DNA from 3 places in the Faecalibacterium sp. PGM34 genome. Region 1 is predicted to be linked to each of the others. Evidence: predicted binding sites of a transcription regulator. Region 1 holds the regulator's gene; each other region holds the start of a gene.
What was found. The regulator Rex, encoded in region 1, represses fermentation and respiration genes when NADH is low (regulators of the CRP and FNR family bind a similar motif). The targets are predictions, from matches to a motif close to ATTGTTAANNNNTTAACAAT.
Positions count from the first base shown of each region.

Region 2: a site for Rex is predicted at 2,047-2,066, ahead of ACXPUX_RS12110 (phosphoglycerate kinase). Genes of this name have one in related genera too.
Region 3: a site for Rex is predicted at 2,066-2,085, ahead of ACXPUX_RS09045 (butyryl-CoA:acetate CoA-transferase). Genes of this name have one in related genera too.

Region 1 covers NZ_CM136898.1:127,858-132,037, forward strand. Annotated here, with positions in the region: gene ACXPUX_RS00600 (ABC transporter substrate-binding protein) at 1-200, opposite strand, end outside; gene ACXPUX_RS00605 (thymidine kinase) at 966-1,571, opposite strand; gene ACXPUX_RS00610 (redox-sensing transcriptional repressor Rex) at 1,576-2,217, opposite strand; gene ACXPUX_RS00615 (ClpP family protease) at 2,472-3,155, shown strand; gene ACXPUX_RS00620 (FtsK/SpoIIIE family DNA translocase) at 3,250-4,180, shown strand, end outside.
Region 2 covers NZ_CM136898.1:2,505,962-2,510,141, reverse strand. Annotated here, with positions in the region: gene truB (tRNA pseudouridine(55) synthase TruB) at 1-662, shown strand, start outside; gene ribF (bifunctional riboflavin kinase/FMN adenylyltransferase) at 684-1,601, shown strand; gene ACXPUX_RS12110 (phosphoglycerate kinase) at 2,181-3,389, shown strand; gene tpiA (triose-phosphate isomerase) at 3,493-4,180, shown strand, end outside.
Region 3 covers NZ_CM136898.1:1,930,670-1,934,849, reverse strand. Annotated here, with positions in the region: gene ACXPUX_RS09055 (acetyl-CoA C-acetyltransferase) at 1-1,175, opposite strand, end outside; gene coaD (pantetheine-phosphate adenylyltransferase) at 1,257-1,757, opposite strand; gene ACXPUX_RS09045 (butyryl-CoA:acetate CoA-transferase) at 2,260-3,606, shown strand; gene ACXPUX_RS09040 (AI-2E family transporter) at 3,655-4,180, shown strand, end outside.

The sequences.
Region 1 (4,180 bases):
CCCCACCAGCTGATGCTCAGGTTGACGGGGCCGTCAGACAGAGCCAAGCTCTCGTCTGCGGAAGCAGCGGGAGCCTGAGAAGCAGCGGAAGAAGCGGTGGAAGAAGCAGCGGGCTTGCTGCCGCAGGCAGCCAGCAGACCTGCAGCACCGACAGCGCCGGTAGCCATCAGGAAGTTACGACGAGAAATTGCCTTGCTCATTTTTGTTCTCCTCCTAATAGAAAACATCTTCATGCAGGGGGTCTGCACATGCCCCCTTGTATACAATTATGATAACAAAAGCCACAAGAAAAAGAAAGATGCAATTTACAGTGATACAGGATAAAAACATACAAATATTGCCCTTGTTTTCAGAACAGATTCGACGTCCTTGCCGAAATGAATAAACTTGCGCTGAAAAACTGTGCAGCTTGTATACTTCAATGACTTGCATAAAAATCTGGGATGCAACAGGGGCATAACGGCAAAAATTTCAATAATTCCTGTTACATTTACCGTTCCGCCTGTAATTTTTTGTGCTCTGCCGTCCCCCGCTACTCTCTTCTTCTCCCATTCCCTCTCCCCTCCGTCGAGTAACTGCCCAGTCTGAACTGATATATCAATAGTGCAAAAAACGTGCGAATTCCGCCCGGTTGATATATCAGTCCCTCTAAATGCAACAAATTGATATATCAGTCTGTATACAGCCTATGGGGGGTACCCCTTCCGTCTGCTCCCCGCATTCGCAGCCACCTTCCCCCGGCGGGTGAAGGCTTCAGCGGGGGCGGTACAGTTTCCGACTGAAGTGGAAAGCTGCTTGCCCGGAAGTCAACCCTCTCCGTCATCGCTGCGCGATGCCACCTCCCCCGAAAGGGGGAGGTTTTGCTCTACCTACCGGCGTAAGCCGTGACTGAGAGGGTGCAATCCACGCAAAAAAGCCGCTGCACCCGGCGCGGTGCAGCGGCTTGTATATAATATAAAAGTATCTCAGTTTTCCTTTGCAGCGTAGAACGCCCGCCGCGCTTTGAAGTAGCACTGGGGGCACATGCTGACGTACTGCACATCGTTTTCAAGGTCGATGGCTACCTGCTCGCCCTCAAAGACGAACTGCCCGTTCACCTTGCGGCAGTTGCAGATGGCCTTGCGCCCGCAGGTGCAGATGGTTTTCATCTCCTCGATGGTGTGCGCCAGCTCCAGCAGACGGGTAGAGCCCGGGAAGCCCTTGAGGGAAAAATCTGCCCGCAGACCGTAGCAGATCACCGGGATATTCAGATCTACCGTGACCATGAACAGCTGCTCGGCCTGCTCCGGGGTGAAGAACTGGCTCTCGTCGCACAGCACACAGGCCAGTGGGCCAGAAGCATCGTTTGCCGCCTTCACAGCTGCAAACACGTCCAGCTCCGGCGGGATCAGCAGGTCTGCCTTGCGGCGCACGCCCAGACGGCTCACCAGTTCCCCGCCGCCCTTGGTATCCACCTGCGGCTTTAAAATGAGCACCTTCATGCCCTGCTCTTCGTAGTTGTGTGCCACCTGCATCAGCGCCGTGCTCTTGCCGCTGTTCATGGCACCGTAGCGGAAATACAATTTTGCCATGCCGTCACTCCTGATTGCGCAGACGGTAGCCCAAGCTCATCAGGCTGTCGCCCAGATGGACGTTTTCCACCACCACATCGGGGTAAGGCACCGACAGGTCATAGTGGGAGAAGTTCCAGAAGCCCTCGATGCCCAGATCCACCAGCCGTCCGCTGACCTGCTGTGCACCATCGCGGGGCACACAGAGCACCGCCACCTTGGGCTTGTTTTCCTCGCAGAATGCCTCCAGCTCGTCAATGTGCCGGATGCGGATGCCGCTGATTTCCTTGCCCACTTCGTTTTCAGCCACATCAAAAGCGGCGATCAGCTTGTAACCGTTGGCGTCGGTAGTGATAAAGCGGCTCACCGCCTTGCCCAGACGGCCGCAGCCGATCAGGATGGTGGGCAGACGGTCGCCGTTGCCGAACAGCAGGCTTTCCAGAATGGAAAGCAGGTTCTCCACCGAGTAGCCGATGCCCTGCCGACCGTTCACGTCGCCGATGCAGTTGAAGTCCTGCCGCACCTGCGAGGCGGTGGTGCCCATCTGGGAAGCCAGCTCCCGGGAGGAGATGCTGGTAATGCCGTCGTCCTGCAAGGAGCGCAGATACCGGTAATATTTGGGGAGACGCTTGATCACAGGGATCGATGCTTTTTGGGGGGTGTTCATAGGAAAATTCTCCTTTCTGCCCAACGCGCTGCAGCTTCTGCCGCCATGCAAGGGACTTCTTTGCGCGCAGAGAGATGTTCCATTTTATCCTGTAATATTATTTAAAGTATACAGCATGAAAGGCGAATGTCAAATACCCATTTATAAAAAAATAAAAAATTCACAAAGTTTCTTGTTTCTTTTCTCCTGTATACTTTCCCGTTTGCCGGGGGATACTGACCCCACAAAGACCCCGCTACGGAAGGAGAACGCGCATGGATACGGCAAAAGACACCCCCGCAGAGCAGCACCGGATGGAAAAAGAGGATATCGAAGATCTGGGCACGGTCACCCTGAGCCGTGGCGGTCATGTCATCCACTGCCTGACCGTCATCGGCCAGATCGAAGGGCATACCGAAGCGCCGCAGGGGCAAAAGACCACCAAGTACGAGCACGTCATCCCGCAGCTGGTGGCGGTGCAGGAGGACCCCCGCATCGAGGGACTGCTGGTGCTGCTGAACACGGTGGGCGGCGATGTGGAGACCGGCCTTGCACTGGCAGAACTGATCGCCAGCATCTCCAAACCCAGCGCCACGCTGGTGCTGGGCGGCGGGCACTCCATCGGCATCCCGCTGGCGGTCAGTGCGCGGCACAGCTTTATTGTCCCCACCGCCACCATGACAGTGCATCCGGTGCGGCACTCCGGGCTGATCTTAGGCGTCCCGCAGACCATGCACTGCTTTGAGCAGATGCAGCAGCGCATCACCGGTTTTGTAGCCGCCCACAGCGGCATGCCGGAAAAGCGCTACACCCAGCTGATGCTCCATACCGGGGAGCTGGTCATGGACATGGGCACAGTGCTGGACGGACGCCGCGCCGTAAAGGAAAAGCTGATCGACGAGCTGGGCGGTCTTTCGGACGCGCTGGCATGGCTGTACAGGGAGATCGAGCGGGAATAATAAAAACAACATTATGGTTTGCCATTTTTGCCCTTGCGTGGTACAATAGTAGAATCAATTATTGTGTCTATGGGAAGTTGGGGAACAGAGTAGAATGGCAACGAAAAAACGAAAATCAACGAAACGGCGTACTGCTGCCCGCCGTAAAAAGGCAGAACAGCGGCTCCCGGCAGGGCTTGGCACCCTGTTCGGCGGTCTGCTGCTGATGGTGCTGGCCTTTGTGCAGGGCGATTCCGCATGGCGGGTGCTCCATGATGTGCTGTTCGGGCTGTTCGGCTGCGGCAGCTTTGTGCTGGGTGCAGCCGTGTGTTGTCTGGCCGTTTTGTACACCCGGGGCGAGGAGCTGCTGTCCCGCATCCTCAAGCTGGTGCTGGGGCTTATCTTTGTCTGCGGCACGGTCATCGTGTTTTCCGATATCCAGCCGCAGGGGCTGTCGGCGCTGCAAATGCTTTCCGCCTGCTATGCCAACGGTGTCAGCGCATGGCTGTCCGGCGGCGCAATGGGCTTTGTGCTGGGCGGCGTGCTGCTTTTGCTGTGCGGACGCCCGGCGGCAAACCTCATTATGATCGTGCTTTTGCTGTGCGGCAGCCTGTACATTTTTGACATCACCCCCGCCGAGGTCTGGGTCTGGCTGTGCGCTGTCACCGGCGGCCTCCGCGCCCGCAGCTCTGCCTTTGCAGAGCAGAGCGCCGCCCGCCGCGCCGAGCGCGCCGCCATCCGGCAGGCAGAGCGAGAGATCGATGAGGAATACGACGAGGCCGAGGACGAGCCGCTGGACGAGGAGGACGAGCCTGCCGGGCTGCATCTGGGTGTACCGGACTGGATGTCCGGCGTGCTGCGCTGGGGACACAAGGTAACGCAGGAGATGGAAGCAGACGCGGTGGACACCGAAGCCGCTCCCGCCGCCCCTGCTCAGCCGGAGCCCGCCGCGCCGCCCATCACCCCGGTGCGGGTCAGCGTTGCGCGTCCCCGCGCCGCCTTTGACGTAGACCTCGGCCCCGACCACACCGCCCTTTCCGAGGGCG
Region 2 (4,180 bases), 710 kb from region 1:
GCACGGATACCGGCGATAGCACCGGCACGGTGCTGGAAACAGCCCCCGTCACTGCCGGGGAAAAAGAGCTGCTGGCTGTGCTGCCGCAGTTCATCGGCCCGCAGATGCAGGTGCCGCCCATGTACTCGGCGGTCAAGATCAACGGCCAGCCGCTGTATAAGCTGGCGCGCGAGGGTGTGACCGTGGAGCGCAAGGCGCGCCCCATTGAAATCTACGGCATCGAGTACGGCGGCAGTCCGGCAGAGAACGAATATGTGCTTACGGTGCGCTGCTCTAAAGGCACCTATATCCGCACGCTGCTGGAGGATATCGCCGCCGCCATGGGGCAGAAGGGCACCATGAGCGCGCTGCGCCGCACTTCTGCCGGTCTGTACACCGAAGCGGACGCCCACACGCTGGAAGAGATCCTTGCCGCAAAGGAGCAGGGGAGCGCCGCGCTGGAAGCACTGATGCTGCCGGTGGAAAGCGTGTTCACCCCGCTGCCGCTGCTGGTGGTGGAGCCATGGGTGGAGCAGCACCTGTACAACGGCTGTCCCACCAGCCGCTACCCGGCGGCAGACGGACGCTACCGGGTGTGCAATGCCGCCGGGCAGTTCCTTGGCCTTGCCAACATCACCGGCGGGGTGCTCCGGGTGGAAAAACTGTTTGTGGAACGTAATTGAGCAATAAAGGAAACAAGACCCATGCAGATCATTTCTCAGTTTGCCCCGCTGCCGCTGGCACAGCCCGAAAAGGGCACCGCCGTGGCCATGGGCTACTTTGACGGCATCCATATCGGCCACCGGGCGGTGATCGAAGGGGCGGTGCAGTGGGCAAAGACCCATGATGCAGCTCCGGCGGTGTTCACCTTCCGCCTGCCGGTGGAAAATAAAATGAAGGGCAAGCGCCTGCTCTCCACCGAGGATAAGCACGCCTTGATCCACAGCCTTGGGGTGGAGTATTACCTCACCCCGGACTTTGAAGCGATCAAGGCACTGAGCCCGGAGGAGTTTGTGCGCGGCATCGTGGAAAACTGCCACGCCCGGGCGCTGTTCTGCGGCGAAAACTTCACCTTTGGCGCAAAGGCGGCCGGTACCCCGGAGCTGCTGCGCGCCCTCTGTGTCCCCCTTGGGGTAGAGGTAGTTGTGGTGCCCATGGCGCAGTTTGAGGAAAAGCCGGTGTCCTCTACCCGCATCCGCACTGCGCTGGAGGGCGGGGACATCCCGGCCGCCAACGCCATGCTGGGCATGCCCTACGCCATCCGCTTTGCGGTGCAGCACGGGGCAGGGCTGGGACACACCCTCGGGGTGCCCACCATCAACCAGCTGTACCCGCAGGGCTTCCAGATGCCCCGCAGCGGCATTTATATCACCCGCACCTGCATCAACGGGGGGTGGTATCCCTCGGCCACCGGTCTGGGCAGCCGCCCGACTGTGAACGATGACGCTACCAAGGTGACCTGCGAGACCTTTATCCCGGGCTTTTCCGGTGATCTGTACGGCACCGACCCGGTGGTGGAGTTCCACGCCTACCTGAGCCCCAGCAAAAAGTTTGATACACTGGATCAGCTGCGGGACTGCATCAACGATGCCGCCCGCCGCGCACAGGAATATTTTGCATAACGCATACGTACACCGGCCGCTGCACAGTATTTTGTGCGGCGGCCTTGTTTGATGCGGGACGATTTGAAATGCCCTCCGCTTGCCGGGTTGCGGCTCCCAGCATCCGCATCGTGCCTTGAGCGGCACGCGCGTCTTGCTGGCCGCTGCCCCAACAACTCCTCCCTGTTTCCGCCACTGGCGGCGGTCGTCGTCGTTGCACTCTGGGCATAATGCAAGGAATTATATTTTTGACTTGGGATTCGAAAACGTCTGCGGGTGTTTCCGAATCCCTTTTTCACAGGAAGGGGACGTGAGGATGCTACCCGTGTGAAATAACTCTTTTTTGACAGCAAACGCATTTTATACGGAAAATTTGCCTTTGAACGGCGGCATTTCCGGCGTCTGGGGGCAGAAAAAACCGAACTTCGGGCAAAATAGACACATTTCCGTGCAACAACGGCAAATGTTTGTTAAACAATTATCTATCTCTTATCCTTGCAATGCACACAGTTTTTGTTTATAATAGTAACTGTACGGGGCAACTCCCCGATTGTGAGCGAGACTCTGGTTCAGAATTATAATTTGAGAGGAGTTTTTACCATGGGTTTAGGTAAGAAGACGATCGACGATCAGAACTACTGCGGCAAGAAGGTGCTTGTCCGCTGCGATTTCAACGTCCCGATGAAGGACGGTGTCATCACCAACGAGAACCGCATCAATGCAGCACTGCCCACCATCCAGAAGCTGGTCAACGATGGCGCTAAGGTCATCCTGTGCAGCCATCTGGGCAAGCCCAAGAACGGCCCCGAGGCTAAGTTCAGCCTGGCTCCCGTTGCTGTGGCTCTGAGCGCAAAGCTGGGCAAGACCGTTGTGTTTGCCGACGACGACAACGTTGTGGGCGAGAACGCAAAGGCTGCTGTGGCTGCCATGAACAACGGCGACGTCGTTCTGCTGCAGAACACCCGTTTCCGCAAGGAAGAGACCAAGAATATGCCCGAGTTCAGCGAGGAGCTGGCTTCTCTGGCTGACGCTTATGTGGACGACGCCTTCGGCAGCTGCCACCGTGCACACTGCTCCACCGCAGGTGTCACCGACTACATCAAGGATACCGCTGTCGGTTACCTGATGGAGAAGGAGATCAAGTATCTGGGCAACGCCGTCAACGACCCCGTCCGTCCCTTCACCGCTATTCTGGGCGGCGCTAAGGTTGCTGATAAGCTGAACGTCATCTCCAACCTGCTGGAGAAGGTCGATACCCTGATCATCGGCGGCGGCATGGCTTACACCTTCGTCAAGGCTCAGGGCTACGAAGTGGGCAAGAGCCTGTGCGACGACACCAAGCTGGACTACTGCAAGGAAATGATGGCAAAGGCTCAGGAGAAGGGCGTCAAGCTGCTGCTGCCCGTGGATGCAGCCTGCATCAAGGACTTCCCCGATCCCATCGACGCTCCTGTGGACGTGACCGTGGTGCCTGTCACCGCAATCCCCGCTGACATGGAGGGCTGCGACATCGGCCCCGAGACCATGAAGCTGTTTGCTGACGCTGTCAAGGCTTCCAAGACTGTTGTCTGGAACGGCCCCATGGGCGTGTTCGAGAACCCCACTCTGGCAGCCGGTACCCTGGCTGTTGCCAAGGCTATGGCTGAGAGCGATGCTACCACCGTCATCGGCGGCGGCGACAGCGCAGCAGCTGTACAGCAGATGGGTCTGGGCGACAAGATGACCCACATCTCCACCGGCGGCGGCGCTTCTCTGGAGTATCTGGAGGGCAAGGAGCTGCCCGGCATCGCAGTCATCCAGAACGCATAATTTTTCCGGCATCACAATGGGTGCGGCGGCATTTACGCCGCCGCATCTTTTCTTTTTGTGCAGACAATTTGTAAATATTTACGAAGGTAAGGAGAAAATAACAATGGATAAGGCAAAGCGCAAGGCTATTATCGCTGGCAACTGGAAGATGAACAAGACCGCCTCCGAGGCTGCTGTTCTGGTGGACGAGCTGATCCCCGCCGTGAAGGACGCCACCTGCGAGGTCGTCATCTGCACCCCGTTTACCGATCTGGTCACTGCTGTGGCTAAGACCAAGGGCACCAACATCCATGTGGGCGCCGAGAACGTCCACTTTGAGAAGTCCGGTGCTTTCACCGGCGAGATCAGCGCCGATATGCTGGTGGATCTGGGCGTGGAGTACGTCATTGTTGGCCACTCTGAGCGCCGTCAGTACTTTGCAGAGACCGACCAGACCGTTAACAAGCGCACGCTGGCTGCCCTGAACGCCGGTCTGAAGGTCATCCTGTGCGTGGGCGAGAGCCTGCAGCAGCGCGAGGAGGGCGTTACCGAGGAGCTGGTCCGTATGCAGACCAAGATCGCCCTGCGTGACGTGACCGCCGAGCAGATGGCAAACGTTGTCATCGCCTACGAGCCTGTCTGGGCTATCGGCACCGGCAAGACCGCTACCTCTGATCAGGCACAGGAAGTCTGCGCTCAGATCCGCAAGGTGGTGGGCGAGCTGTACGGCGAGGCTGTGGCCGAGGCTACCACCGTGCAGTACGGCGGCAGCATGAACGCCAAGAACTGCGAGGAGCTGCTGAGCAAGAAGG
Region 3 (4,180 bases), 1.3 Mb from region 1:
ATGCACAGGGTAGCCAGGCCCTTGTGAGCACCACGGTGCTTCATAGCATACAGCAGGGTGACCAGGATACGAGCACCGGAAGCGCCGACCGGATGGCCCAGAGCGATGGCGCCGCCGTTGACATTCAGCTTATCCTTATCGAAGCCCAGAGCCTCGCCGACAGCGATGGACTGTGCTGCAAAGGCCTCGTTTGCCTCGACCAGATCCATATCAGCAACGCTCATGCCGGTCTTAGCCATGACCTTCTTGGTAGCAGCGATGGGGCCCAGACCCATGACCTCGGGCTCAACACCTGCCAGAGCACCTGCGACCCAGGTAGCCAGAGGCTTCACGCCCAGCTCCTTGGCCTTCTCCTCGCTCATGATGACCAGAGCAGCAGCGCCGTCGTTGATGGCAGAGGAGTTTCCAGCGGTCACGATGCCGTCCTTGGTGAAAGCGGGCTTCAGCTTTGCCAGCACTTCGGGAGCGCTCAGACGGGGGCCTTCATCGGTATCAAACACGGTGTCACCCTTCTTGCCCTTGATCACAACGGGAACGATCTCGTCCTTGAAAGCGCCGTCCTTGATGGCCTTGTCAGCCTTCAGCTGGCTGTTGTATGCGAACTCGTCCAGCATCTCACGGGTGATGGGGCTGTAGCCGTACTTCTTCTGATAGGTCTCGTTGGTGCAGACGTTCTCAGCGGTCATGCCCATGTGCTTGTTGAAGCCGCAGGCATCCCACAGGGCATCGTTGACCATGGTATCCACGATCTCGCTCTTGCCCATAGGAGCGCCCATGCGGTAGCCGTAACGAGCCTTCTGCAGTGCGAAGGGAGCCATGTCCATGTTCTCCATGCCGCCTGCGACCACGATGTCAGCATCGCCTGCCTCGATCATCTGAGCAGCCATGTTCACGCAGTTCAAACCGGAGCCGCAGACCACGTTGACGGTAACAGCGGGGGTCTCGATGGGCAGGCCAGCCTTCAGGGCAGCCTGACGAGCGACGTTCTGGCCCAGACCAGCCTGAATGACGCAGCCCATGTAAACATGATCGACCTGCTCGGGCTTGACGTTTGCACGGTCCAGAGCCTCCTTGATGACGATGGAGCCCAGCTCAGCAGCGGGAACGTTGGCCAGAGTGCCACCGAACTTGCCGATAGCGGTGCGGCATGCAGATGCGATAACGATCTTTTTCATGTGAATAGCCTCCTGAATTGTGTATGTGTGTTACTTATCGGTTACCCATTTATCAAAACGCCCTGCGGCATTTTTGCGGTATCAGGTCTCTTCCCTCTCCCGGAGTTGGGCGTATTTTTCGTTGACGGCTTTTTCCACATTGGGTGTAACGAACTTGCTGATGTCACTGCCGTAATACGCTGCTTCCTTTACAATGGTGGAGGAAAGATAACTCCATTTGATGCTGGTGGCCAGAAACATGGTCTCGATGCCGGGCATCAGTGCGTGGTTGGTTTGCGCAAGCTGGATCTCGTTTTCAAAGTCCGTTACCGCCCGCAGCCCGCGCACCATGACGGATGCGTGGCGCTTTTTTGCGAACTCCACGGTCAGGCCGTCGAAGCCTTCCACAGTCACGTTGGGGATGTTCTTGCAGCATTCCTGCAGCATAGCCACCCGCTCCTCCACTGTGAACAGCGGATGCTTGGCGCTGTTGATCAGCACCGCCACAATGAGGTGGTCGTTGATCTTTGCTGCGCGCTTGATGATATCAAGATGTCCCTTGGTGACCGGATCGAACGACCCGGGATAAACTGCTGTTGCCATCGGTCAGTGTCCTCCTTGTGCGCTGTAATTACTAAGCGCGATGTGGTTCTGCCATGATAGCACTTTCCAGCTTTGGGTGCAACCTGTAACTGCTGCGGTGCGTTTTATCGTTAAATTTTAAACGAATCATCCCGCACTGCTCCGCAGTTGCTTCCCACGCTATTAGTAAAGCACATCGTCAAAATTTTATCAAGACTTTTTCTCAAATTTTTTGTTTTTTACGTACCAAACAATCCCCACATAAAGCTCCAAAAACTGTTCATTATGCCATACCGGCTGTTTTTTAGCCAAAACTATTGATTCTGCACTTTGTTAATGTTATAACTAAGTTGAGCTGTTCTGCGCAGGGCACAGCACACACTGCTGCCTTGTTTATAAGGTTACCACACAGATGTGGCAAAACGGTGTGCATTCCGCAAAACAGGCGTAAAACAGCTGCATAATTTGTCCGCACAGAATTGTTTACAATTCTTTTATGTATTTTAAGAGAGGATGGTTTATAATGGATTGCAAGGAACTGTACGCACAGAAGCTTATGACTGCTGCGCAGGCTGCCGCTCTGGTCAAAAGCGGCGACTGGGTGGACTACGGCTGGGCTGTGAACACCCCTGTGGCCGTGGATGCCGAGCTGGCAAAGCGTCTGCCGGAGCTGGAAGGGGTCAACTTCCGGGGCGGCATCCTGATGTGGGTGCCGGAGATCTTCCAGATCGACGACCCTGCTGCCCACATGACCTGGAACAGCTGGCACATGGGCGGCATTGAGCGCAAGGCCATTGCGCAGGGCTTCTCCTTCTACTCCCCCATCCGCTACTCCGAGCTGCCCCGCTACTACCGCGAGAGCAGCGACCCCGTGGATGTGGCAGTATTTCAGGTGACCCCTATGGACGAGCACGGCTACTTCAACTTCGGCCTCAGCGCTTCGCATCTGGGTGCCGTGTGCGAAAAGGCCAAGAAGATCATCGTGGAGGTCAACGCCAATATGCCGCGTTGCCTTGGCGGCATGGAGAACTGCGTACACGTTTCTCAGGTAAGCGGCATTGTGGAGGGCGCAAATCCCCCCATCGGCCAGATGGCAGCTGCCGGTGCCGCTACTGAGGTTGACCTGAAGGTAGCCAACCTCATCGTGCCGCAGATCCCCAATGGTGCCTGCCTGCAGCTGGGCATCGGCGGTATGCCCAACGCCATCGGCGGGCTGATCGCACAGAGCGACCTGAAGGATCTGGGCGTGCACACCGAGATGTATGTGGATGCCTTTGTGGATATTGCCAAGGCCGGCAAGATCAACGGCAGCCGCAAGCAGTTGGACAAGGGTCGTCAGGTCTATGCCTTCGGTGCCGGCACTCAGAAGATGTACGATTACCTGAACGATAACCCGGAGTGTATGTCTGCCCCGGTGGACTACACCAACGACATCCGCAGCATTTCCGCACTGGACAACTTTATTTCCATCAACAATGCCGTGGATATCGACCTGTTTGGTCAGGTGAACGCCGAGAGCGCCGGTGTGAAGCACATTTCCGGCGCAGGCGGTCAGCTGGACTTCGTGCTGGGCGCATACCTTTCCAAGGGCGGCAAGAGCTTTATCTGCCTGTCCTCCACCTTCTTTAATAAAAAGACCGGCCAGCTGGAAAGCCGCATCCGTCCCACGCTGGAGAATGGCAGCATTATTACCGACACCCGCGCCAACGTGCACTACCTGTGCACCGAATATGGCTGCGTGAACCTGAAGGGCCTGACCTCCTGGGAAAAGGCTGAGGCTCTGATCAGCGTGGCACACCCGGACTTCCGTGAAGAGCTGATCCGCGAGGCTGAAAAGCTGCACATCTGGCGCAGAAGCAACAAAATTTAATAAGCGCTGCGGGTATTCCCGCTGCCCGCAGCAGGAATGGAGTTTGTCATGATGGACAAAAAGCCGCACATCAAACCGTATCTCTATGGGATGCTCGCAGGGTTTGGTGCCATTGCACTGAGCATCATCTTCTTTTTCCTCATTTACCGCTTTGACGGCTTTGGCTCGGCTATCTCTACCCTGACCGGCATCCTGATGCCCTTTATCTACGGTGCTGTCATTGCCTATCTGCTCAAGCCTGTGTGCAATAGCATCGAAAACTTTCTGCGCCGGTTTATCCCGGAAAAGATGAACGGTCTGATCAATGCGCTGTCCGTGGCGCTTACCATCCTGTTCGGGCTTTTGCTGGTGTATGCGCTGGTCATGATGATCGTACCGCAGCTCATTACCAGCGTGACTACCCTGTATTACACCGCGCAGGCCAACATTACAAAGTTCATGAACTGGGCAAACCATCTGGAGTTTATTGAGAATAACGAGCAGATCATGGAGCTGCTCAACTCGGCCTACGCCGCCCTGAATACCAATCTGGACACATGGAACACATGGCTCAAGAACACCCTGCTGCCCTCCA